One region of the Limnohabitans sp. 2KL-27 genome, then DNA from elsewhere that is predicted to be linked to it. Evidence: predicted binding sites of a transcription regulator. Region 1 holds the regulator's gene; the other holds the start of a gene.

What was found. The regulator FliA, encoded in region 1, starts transcription of late flagellar genes. The targets are predictions, from matches to a motif close to CTAAAGTTTNNNNNNNNNNNGCCGNTA.
Region 2: a site for FliA is predicted at 2,101-2,127, ahead of LHAB_RS10350 (flagellin). Genes of this name have one in related genera too.

What each region holds. Positions count from the first base shown of each region.
Region 1 is NZ_CXOP01000002.1:2,056,429-2,060,846, reverse strand. It holds gene LHAB_RS12735 (hypothetical protein) at 1-1,016, shown strand, start outside; gene LHAB_RS12730 (MinD/ParA family protein) at 1,009-1,833, shown strand; gene fliA (RNA polymerase sigma factor FliA) at 1,838-2,548, shown strand; gene LHAB_RS12720 (hypothetical protein) at 2,565-3,131, shown strand; gene LHAB_RS12715 (hypothetical protein) at 3,137-3,787, shown strand; gene fliS (flagellar export chaperone FliS) at 3,879-4,301, shown strand; tRNA gene LHAB_RS12705 (tRNA-Arg) at 4,328-4,404, opposite strand.
Region 2 is NZ_CXOP01000002.1:1,561,616-1,566,033, reverse strand. It holds gene LHAB_RS10360 (FAD-binding oxidoreductase) at 1-868, shown strand, start outside; gene LHAB_RS10355 (hypothetical protein) at 996-1,214, shown strand; gene LHAB_RS10350 (flagellin) at 1,216-2,037, opposite strand; gene LHAB_RS10345 (thymidylate synthase) at 2,265-3,104, shown strand; gene LHAB_RS10340 (dihydrofolate reductase) at 3,116-3,604, shown strand; gene LHAB_RS10335 (DUF4337 domain-containing protein) at 3,615-4,199, shown strand; gene xth (exodeoxyribonuclease III) at 4,207-4,418, shown strand, end outside.

The sequences.
Region 1 (4,418 bases):
GCCAGGAAATCGTTGAGATGCTGCGCCAGGAAATGTCGGCTTTGCGCCAGGAGTTTGCACTGTCCCGTCAAATGCAGCCTTGGCAGACCACACAAGGCTTGTCGCCCGATGTCCAGAAGCTGACCCTGGCCATGCAGGAAGTGGGCATGCCATTGGCTTTGCGCAGTTTGCTGACCGACAGCATCCAGGGCCTGGACACGCTGGGCGAGGCTTGGCCTGTGCTCGAGCGCTTGTTGACCGATGCCATCAGCCGCCCGGCGACCCAGGTGCCCGATTCAGGGATGCATGCTTTGTGTGGGCCTTCCGGTGCGGGCAAAACCTCGATGTTGGGGCGCTTGGCCCACGCTGCAGCCCAGTCGTACGGCGCTGAAAAGCAGGTCATGATCAGTTATGGCGACCAGCGGCCAGGTGCTTGGTCACAAATCCAGTTGTTGGCGTCGCAAGCAGGCGCATCGTGCTTTCGCGCTGCCGATCTGGCCATGCTGCAAACCTTGCTCGACGAGTTGCAGGGCAAAACGATCTGGATTGACACCCCGGGCACCGATTTCACGGCCCATGCGCAGCAGTTGAAACAGTCCTTTTCAGGGCTGGGCATTCATGCGGTGTTGCCGGTTGATGCTACAGTGACCAGTGTGCAAAAAATCCTCCAAAATTCAGAGACTCAATGGTCTTCCTTGATGCTGACCAAAGTGGATGAAGCCGCCTACCCATGGCCTTTGATCAAGGCCCTGTGCGACCAGCCATTGGCCGTGTCGTGCATGGCCGATGACAGCCAAATCCATGTGCCCCCGCTGCGTTTTGGTGCCGAGCGCTTGGTCGGCCTGGCCATGACGCCCTTGCAGGTGCTGCTGCCAGAGATTGCACAGCTGCATGCCGCTGCGAAGCCCGCCAAGGCGGTCCGCAAGCCCCGTGCCCAAAAAGAATTGGCATTGGCCCCTGAACTTCAACCCAAGACCCGTGCCGTCAGGCCGCGGGCTGTGACGGCCAAGTCGTCTGCCAAGGCTGTTCATGGATAAGAAAAGTTTTCCCCAAGTCATCGGTGTGGCCAGCGGCAAAGGCGGGGCCGGTAAAACCACCGTCTCCATCAATTTGGCCGTGGCTTTGGCCATGCGGGGCCACAAGGTCATGCTGTTGGACGCCGACTTGGGCATGGCCAATGCGCAAATTGCGTTGGGGGCCCATGCCCCTTTCAACATCAGCCATGTGCTCAATGGCAGCAAAACCCTGCAAGAGGTGTTGATCACCACCGCTCAGGGCGTCAGGTTGGTGCCCGGTGCCTCGGGTTTGCGCGACATTGCTGCGCTGGATTCGGCGCAAATCGCCAGCATGATCCATGCGTTTGACACCCTCGACGAGCCCGTGGATTACCTGGTGGTGGATGTGGCCGCGGGCATTGCTCCTGCCGTGCTCGAGTTCATGGCCGCTTGTCAGCGCCGCTTTGTGGTGGTGTGCGACCAGCCCTCATCGATTGCCGACGCCTACGGCCTGATCAAGGTCATGTCCACCGAGCAATCACTGGACGAGATTTACCTGATTCCGAACATGGTCGGCAATGCCCACGAAGGCCGCCAGTTGTACAGACGCCTGAACGATGTGTGCACCCGTTTTCTGGGGGTGTCGATCCGGTACTTGAACGCCATCGAGGGCGATGAGTTGGTGCTTCAGGCCTTGCGCAAATACCAGTCGGTGCTCGATTACGCCCCCGGCAGCGCCGCAGCCAGGGATTTCAGAGCGCTGGCCGAGGCCGTGACCCAATTGCCTCCGGTTCAGTCGGCTTCGGGCCGCATGCAATTTTTCATGGAGCGGATGCTCCATGTCCCCATGGGCGAGTGAGCGGATGAACAGCAACGTCTCCCTTTACGAAGAGGTCGGTAACCAGCACGAGTCGCTGATCTTGGCGCACATGCCCATGGTCAAGCGGGTCGCCGTGCACCTGAAGGCCCGCTTGCCGCCCTTCATGGAACTGGACGAACTGGTTCAGGTGGGCATGGTGGGCCTGATCGAGGCCGCACGCTCATTTGACCCGACCAAAGGCTTTGAGTTCGAACATTTTGCGCTCAGTCGTGTGCGCGGGGCCATTCTGGACGAAGTGCGCAGGCAGTCTTTCTTGCCACGCTCGGCCGTGGCTTTCAACAAAAATGAGAACGAAGCCGTGCATGTCCTGGCCGCCGAGCTCGGCCGTGCGCCGACCCAAGCCGAATTGGCCCTGTACATGGGCAAGGACATCGAGGAATTCCACAAGGAGCGGGGTCAAGCCAAGCGTTTTGAAACCTTGTCCATGGAGGTCGTCAACGACGAGGTGATGAGCATGCCTGGCGACAGTGCGATGCAGCCCGAGGTCATCGTCGAGGAAGCCGAGTTCATGGAAGCGGTGGTGCAGGCCATCGAAGAATTGCCTGAGCGTGAGCGGATGGTCATGTCGCTGTATTACGTCGAAGAACTCAACCTGAAGGAAATCGGCGAAGTTTTGGGTGTCAGCGAGTCCAGGGTGAGTCAAATTCTTTCGGCGGTGGTGAAAAAATTGCGGCAAAATCTTCAAATATCCTAAATTTATTTAATTCTTGATGCTCAGCATTTTCAACCGCAACAGCCCTGCCGACGAGATGAAGCGCGCAGTCGCCGCCTATGAAAAGGTGGTCTCCTTGGAGTCCGACTCGCGCGATGCACGCAGTGCGCGCATGCGCATGGGCATGATTTGCCGAGCCCATTTGGACAAAACTTTTGTGGCTGGTGCTGAGCAAATCGCCGCATGGCAAGAGCTGGCGCGGATGGCCTTGGTGGCGGGCAAACCGGTGCCCGAGATGCCGACACCTTCCAAATTCCAAAAAATCCGTGCAGGCGAATCTGATATTTATGCCTATTTGCCGGAGGAGTTCGTCGCCGAGGCTTTCGCTTTGGGTGTGCGCTACCAAAAAACGGAACTGTCGGCGCCCAAAGCCATCGAGGCCATGCAGGCCTTGGCCACCCAGATCAGCCGTTACGAATTGCGGCTAGAAGAGCCGTTTCTGGTGCTGTCTTTTTTGCGCGACGAGTTGGCCGAGCAAGCCGCCTTGCAAGAAGCCGCTGAGGGCTTGTCGCCCGGGTCGGCTGATGGGGCCGCAACATCTCCAGGTGGTCCCACCGGCCTTTGATCGTCATGGACGCTTTGCTCAATGCACTGATGGCGATCGCTTTGTTGTTGATCCTGATTTTGGTCATCTACCTGATTGACCGGGTCAATGCGATTGAAAAAGAGACCCGCAAGGTGATCACATCGATCAACGACAAGTCGGCACGTGCGGCGGCACCTTTGATGGGCCTGTCCTCCAAAAAGCTCTGGGATGCCATGACCGGCAGGGCCACGGAGGGGCTGGATGCCGAAGCCCTCACCGATCTGCGCAGCCACTATCAGGTGGTGTTGTCCAAACACATCGAAGCGCTCTACCAAGAGGGCTTCAAGGACGGGCAGCGGGGCTTCTCGGGCGAGCCCAAAAACACCAAACAAATCGCCACGTCCCAAGGTTTGGTGGAGTCCTGGATTCCCTCGGCGCAGGCCAATGCCCTGTACCAATGTGGCCTGAACGCAGCGCAAACCCCAGAGGCACAGTGGGGCCCCATTCGGGCCTCCATGGATGAAGCCGGGCAGTTCCTGATGGGCAAAACCCTGCTGGATGCGAGCATCCCCTTGTCTGACTGGCTGATGCCTGTTGCCCATCCTGACGTTTCGCCCGTTGCCGAGCCAAGCCCTCAGCCTCTTTTGGCGCCAGCGGCCGAGCCTGTGGCCATGTCAGGCCCTGCGGCGCGCTGAAAGAAATTGGGCCCATGGTCCGGGCTCCGACTCAAGTTTTCCGTGATCCCGCCGATTCCTCTGTTACTGAAGTAGTAAAGGGGTTTTTTCCATGCGCGCTTATTCCAAGTTTGCTGAGAGTTATGGTTCTGTTCAAGTCACAACGGGTGTGGCGACGGCCGACAACATTCAGCTGATCCAAATGTTGTTTGATGGTTTGCTGGAAAGTCTGGCGACGGCTTCGGGTCATATCCAGAACAAGGCCATTGAGGAAAAATCCAAAGCCTTGGCGCGTGCAGGTCGCATCGTGGTGGGGTTGCAAGGTGCACTCGACTTCGAGCGCGGCGGCGAGCTGGCTCAAAATCTGAACGAGCTGTACGCCTACATCACGCGTCGACTTTTCCACATCAATGCGTACAACGACTTGGCCGCTTTGCAAGAAGTCAAAACGCTGATCACGGACATTTCACAGGCTTGGCAATCGTTGCCCAGTTTGCTGGCAGAGACAGGCCGCAAAGCGCACTACGCCAACTGATTCGGGATGGGTCGGGTATGGCCAACTGGTCTGCCCGACAGGGATCGAACCTGTGACCCACAGCTTAGAAGGCTGTTGCTCTATCCAACTGAGCTACGGGCAGAAACTCGAAACACA
Region 2 (4,418 bases), 490 kb from region 1:
CCTGCGCAAAGACAACACGGGTTATGACCTGCGCAATTTGATGATCGGCAGCGAAGGCACGCTGGGCATCATCACCGCTGCCACCATGAAACTTTACCCCCAGCCTGCAGCCCAACTGACCGCTTGGGCCGCCGTACCCAGCATGGAAGCGGCCGTGAAACTGCTGGGCCTGGCCCACCAGCGCCTGGGGCCGGGCCTGACGGGCTTTGAAGTCATGGGCCAGTTCGCCCTGAGTTTGGTGGACAAACACTACCCGCAACTGCGCGTGCCTCTTTGGAAAGGCACCCCTTGGTGCGTGTTGCTGGAGAACTCAGACAGCGAAAGCGAAAGCCACGCCCGAGGACAGTTTGAAGCCCTGCTCGAGGCTGCGCTGGAACAAGGCTGCGTGACCGACGCCGTGGTGGCGGAAAACCTGATGCAGGCCAAAGGCCTGTGGCACATCCGCGAAAGCATCACGATGGCGCAGGCCACCGAAGGCCTGAACATCAAACACGACATCAGCATCCCGGTCTCGCGCATTCCAGCTTTTGTGGCCGAGACCGACGCCTTGCTCGCCCAAAAGGTGCCCGGCGTGCGCATGGTGGACTTTGGGCACCTGGGCGACGGCAACCTGCACTACAACGTACAAGCGCCCGAAGGCGCCGATGGCCCTGCCTTTTTGCGCGAATTCGAAGACCAGGTGAACACGTGGGTGTTTGACCAGGTCAAACGCTTTGGCGGGTCCATCAGTGCCGAACACGGCGTGGGTGAGCAGAAAGTCCACAAGCTCCCACACTACAAAGACCCCACGGCGCTGGCCATGATGCGGGCGGTCAAACAGGCGCTCGACCCGCAGAACCTGCTCAACCCGGGTCGGGTGCTGGGCTGAGTGCCTCTGGCTTGCCAGTGACCTGCCAGCGCTGTGCGGACGCAGCGTATTTGTGATTTTTTCGAAAAACGCTCAAGATTTTTCTGGCGGTGCCGATTTTGTCAATACTTACAGAAAGGTCACTTCCATGATCATCGAGCGGGTCGAGCTGGACAGCATCCGGCTGCATTCCCACATCGCCACACTTTCTTCGCTTGAAATCGGCGAGAGCATCTTCTGCACGGAGTTTAAACAGGCGCAAAGTCTGCGCACCTTGTCCTATTACATGATCCGGTCCAGAAACCTGGACCGCAAATTCACATTCCGCAAGATGGACCGCGGTTGGCGCATCATCCGGGTGCAATGAATCAAGACATACCGGACATGAGCAAGTAAGCCACCAGTTCCTTGTTCATGGTGTGGGATTGGGCCAGCATGGCCGTGGCCGCGTCCCGCTGGATCTGTGCAGAAGCGAGATTGGACGTCTCCTGGGCCATATCGGCGTTCATGATGTGGCCATAGGCCGTTGAGTAATTGGTGATGTTGCTGGTCGCCACATTGCTCTGAATGTCCAGCACATTCTCCATCGCCCCGATATACGACTGGTAATTGGACACTGTGCCGATGGCCGTATCGATCAATTCCACCGACGCGTCAGCATCGCTCGTGCTTGCGACGCTTAATTCAGTGAGTGACAAAGAAGAAACCGTCATTTCTTCCAGGCTCAAACTGGTGGTATCACCCGAATTGATGCCGCTTTGAATGCTCTTGGTGACCTCGTCGCTCATCAGCGATTCACCATTCCACATCGCGTTGCTGGAGATGCTGTCGATCACCGCCAGGTATTCATCGACCTGCGTCTGGTACATGTTCCGGTCATCGGTCGACAAGGTGCCCATTGAGGCGACGGATGCCACCCGCAAGGAGGACAGAGCATCCACCATTTGCGTCAAAGAATCGTCCACCACCTGGACGATGCCCGTGCCTTGGCTGAGATTGTCCAAGACTTTCGAAAACGAACCCACTTGGACTTTGAGTTTGTTGGCCACGCCAGCGCCCGCCGGGTCATCCGCCGCACTGTTCACGCGCAAACCGGTGCTGATCCGCTCCGAGGCTTTGGCGACCGCGGACTGGGCGGTGTGCATGCTCATGATGGCCGTCAGGGAATTTTGGATCGAGCTGATTTGCATGGGGCGCCTCCTTGCCTGCAATGGAAGCGGCAATTTTTTGCCGCTGGGCCCAACGATAAGTGCTCAATGCTGCATTTGCGAAAACTTTAGGGCTTTTTACGCTGTTTTCACCATTTTCACGATTTACACTTGCCAAGCCTCAAGTTTTTTATTTCCAAGTTTGGCTTTGCATGGCGATGACAAACCACGTGCAGAACCGCAGAATGCATGTCGTAAACTTCCCACCCATGAGCATCCCAGCCCACCCCATCCGCAGCCAATACGAAGACTTCATGCGCCACGTCTACACGACGGGCGTGCAAAAGGGCGACCGCACCGGTACCGGCACGCGCAGCGTGTTCGGCCACCAGATGCGGTTTGACCTGAACGAGGGCTTTCCGCTGGTCACCACCAAGAAGGTCTTTTTGCGGGCCATCATCGTGGAGTTGCTGTGGTTTTTGCGCGGTGACAGCAATGTGAAATGGTTGCAAGAGCGCGGTTGCACCATTTGGGACGAATGGGCGCGTGAAGATGGCTCGCTGGGCCCCGTGTATGGCGTGCAGTGGCGCAGCTGGCCCACCCCCAGCGGCGGGCACATCGACCAGATCCAGCAGGTCATGGACACGCTCAAAAACAACCCCGATTCGCGCCGCATCATCGTGAGCGCCTGGAACGTGGCCGAGCTCGACCAGATGGCGCTGATGCCCTGCCACGCCTTCTTCCAGTTTTATGTGGCGCCTCCTCAAAAGGCGGGCGACAAGCCCAAACTCAGCTGCCAGCTGTACCAGCGCAGCGCCGACATCTTTTTGGGCGTGCCCTTCAACATCGCCAGTTATGCCCTGCTCACCCACATGGTGGCCCAGCAATGCGACATGGACGTGGGCGATTTCATCTGGACCGGGGGCGACTGCCACATTTACAGCAACCACCACGAACAGGTCGAGCTGCAACTGAGCCGCGCGCCCATGGCCTACCCCACGCTCAACATCCAACGCAAGCCCGCTTCGATTTTGGATTACGAATTCGAAGACTTCGAGGTCGTGGGCTACGAATGCCACCCGACCATCAAGGCCCCTGTGGCGGTGTGAGTGACCGCCAGATGAAGTTGCACCTGATTTACGCCCGCGCCCGCAATGGCGTGATTGGCAAGGACAACCAAATTCCCTGGCATCTGCCCGAAGACCTGGCGCATTTCAAGCGCGTCACGCTGGGGCAACCGGTCATCATGGGCCGTAAGACCTGGGACTCGCTGCCTGCCCGCTTTCGCCCCCTGCCCGGTCGGGTCAACATCGTCGTGACCCGTCAGGCCGATTGGCGCGCCGATGGCGCACAACGCGCAGCCTCCCTCGAAGAAGCCCGGCAACTTTGCGCAGATGCGCCAGACGCCTGGATCATGGGCGGCGCCGAGATCTACCGCCAAGCCGAGCCCCTGGCCAGCACGGCGGTGGTGACGGAGATCGACGCCGACTTTGAAGGCGATGCCTTCGGTCCCGAATTGGGCGCAGGCTGGACCGAAATTCAGCGCGAATCGCATCTGGCGGCGAACGGGCTGGCCTTCAGCTTCGTCTCTTACCAAAACGTCATTTAAGGAACACGCCATGTCAGGACACGGTTTCCACGTCCACGGACCGCACGACCATGAGCTGGAGCATGCCGCACAAGGCGGGCATGGGAGCCATGGCGACAGCCACACCAGCTCGATCGCCATGTTCACCGCCATTATTGCCACCGTGGGGGCCCTGTTTGGCTACATGGGCGGCGCCACACAGGCCAATGCGGGCCTTTACAAAAACAACGCGGCCATCAAGAAGACCGAGGCATCCAACCAGTGGAACTATTACCAGGCCAAAAGCAGCAAGCAAAACCTGAGTGAGTTGGCAATGGAGTTGACCCCATCCAAAAAAGAGTTTTACCAGGACGAAATCAAGCGCTACAAGGGCGAAAAAGCCGAGATCAAGGCGGCTGCTGAAAAGCTGGAGGCCGAATCCCAACACTGGGACAAACAGTCCGACGAACAAATGCACCAGCACCACCGCTGGGCACAGGCCACCACTGTGCTGCAAGTGGCAATTGCCATGGCCGCGATTGCCCTGTTGTCCAAAAAGAAATGGTTGGAATACGTGATGTACGGCGCGGGTGTGATCGGCGTGGGCGTGGGCGCTTTGGCGGCCTTTCATATTTGAGACCCGCATGAAAATTGCCACTTGGAATGTCAACTCGCTGTCGGTCCGCCTGCCCCAAGTGTTGGACTGGTTGGCTGCACAAAAAGAGTCGGGCGGCATCGACGTGCTGGCCTTGCAAGAGCTCAAACTCACCGATGACAAATTCCCCATTTCTGCCTTCCAAGAGGCGGGCTACCAAGCGCATTGGTTCGGTCAAAAAACCTACAACGGTGTGGCGCT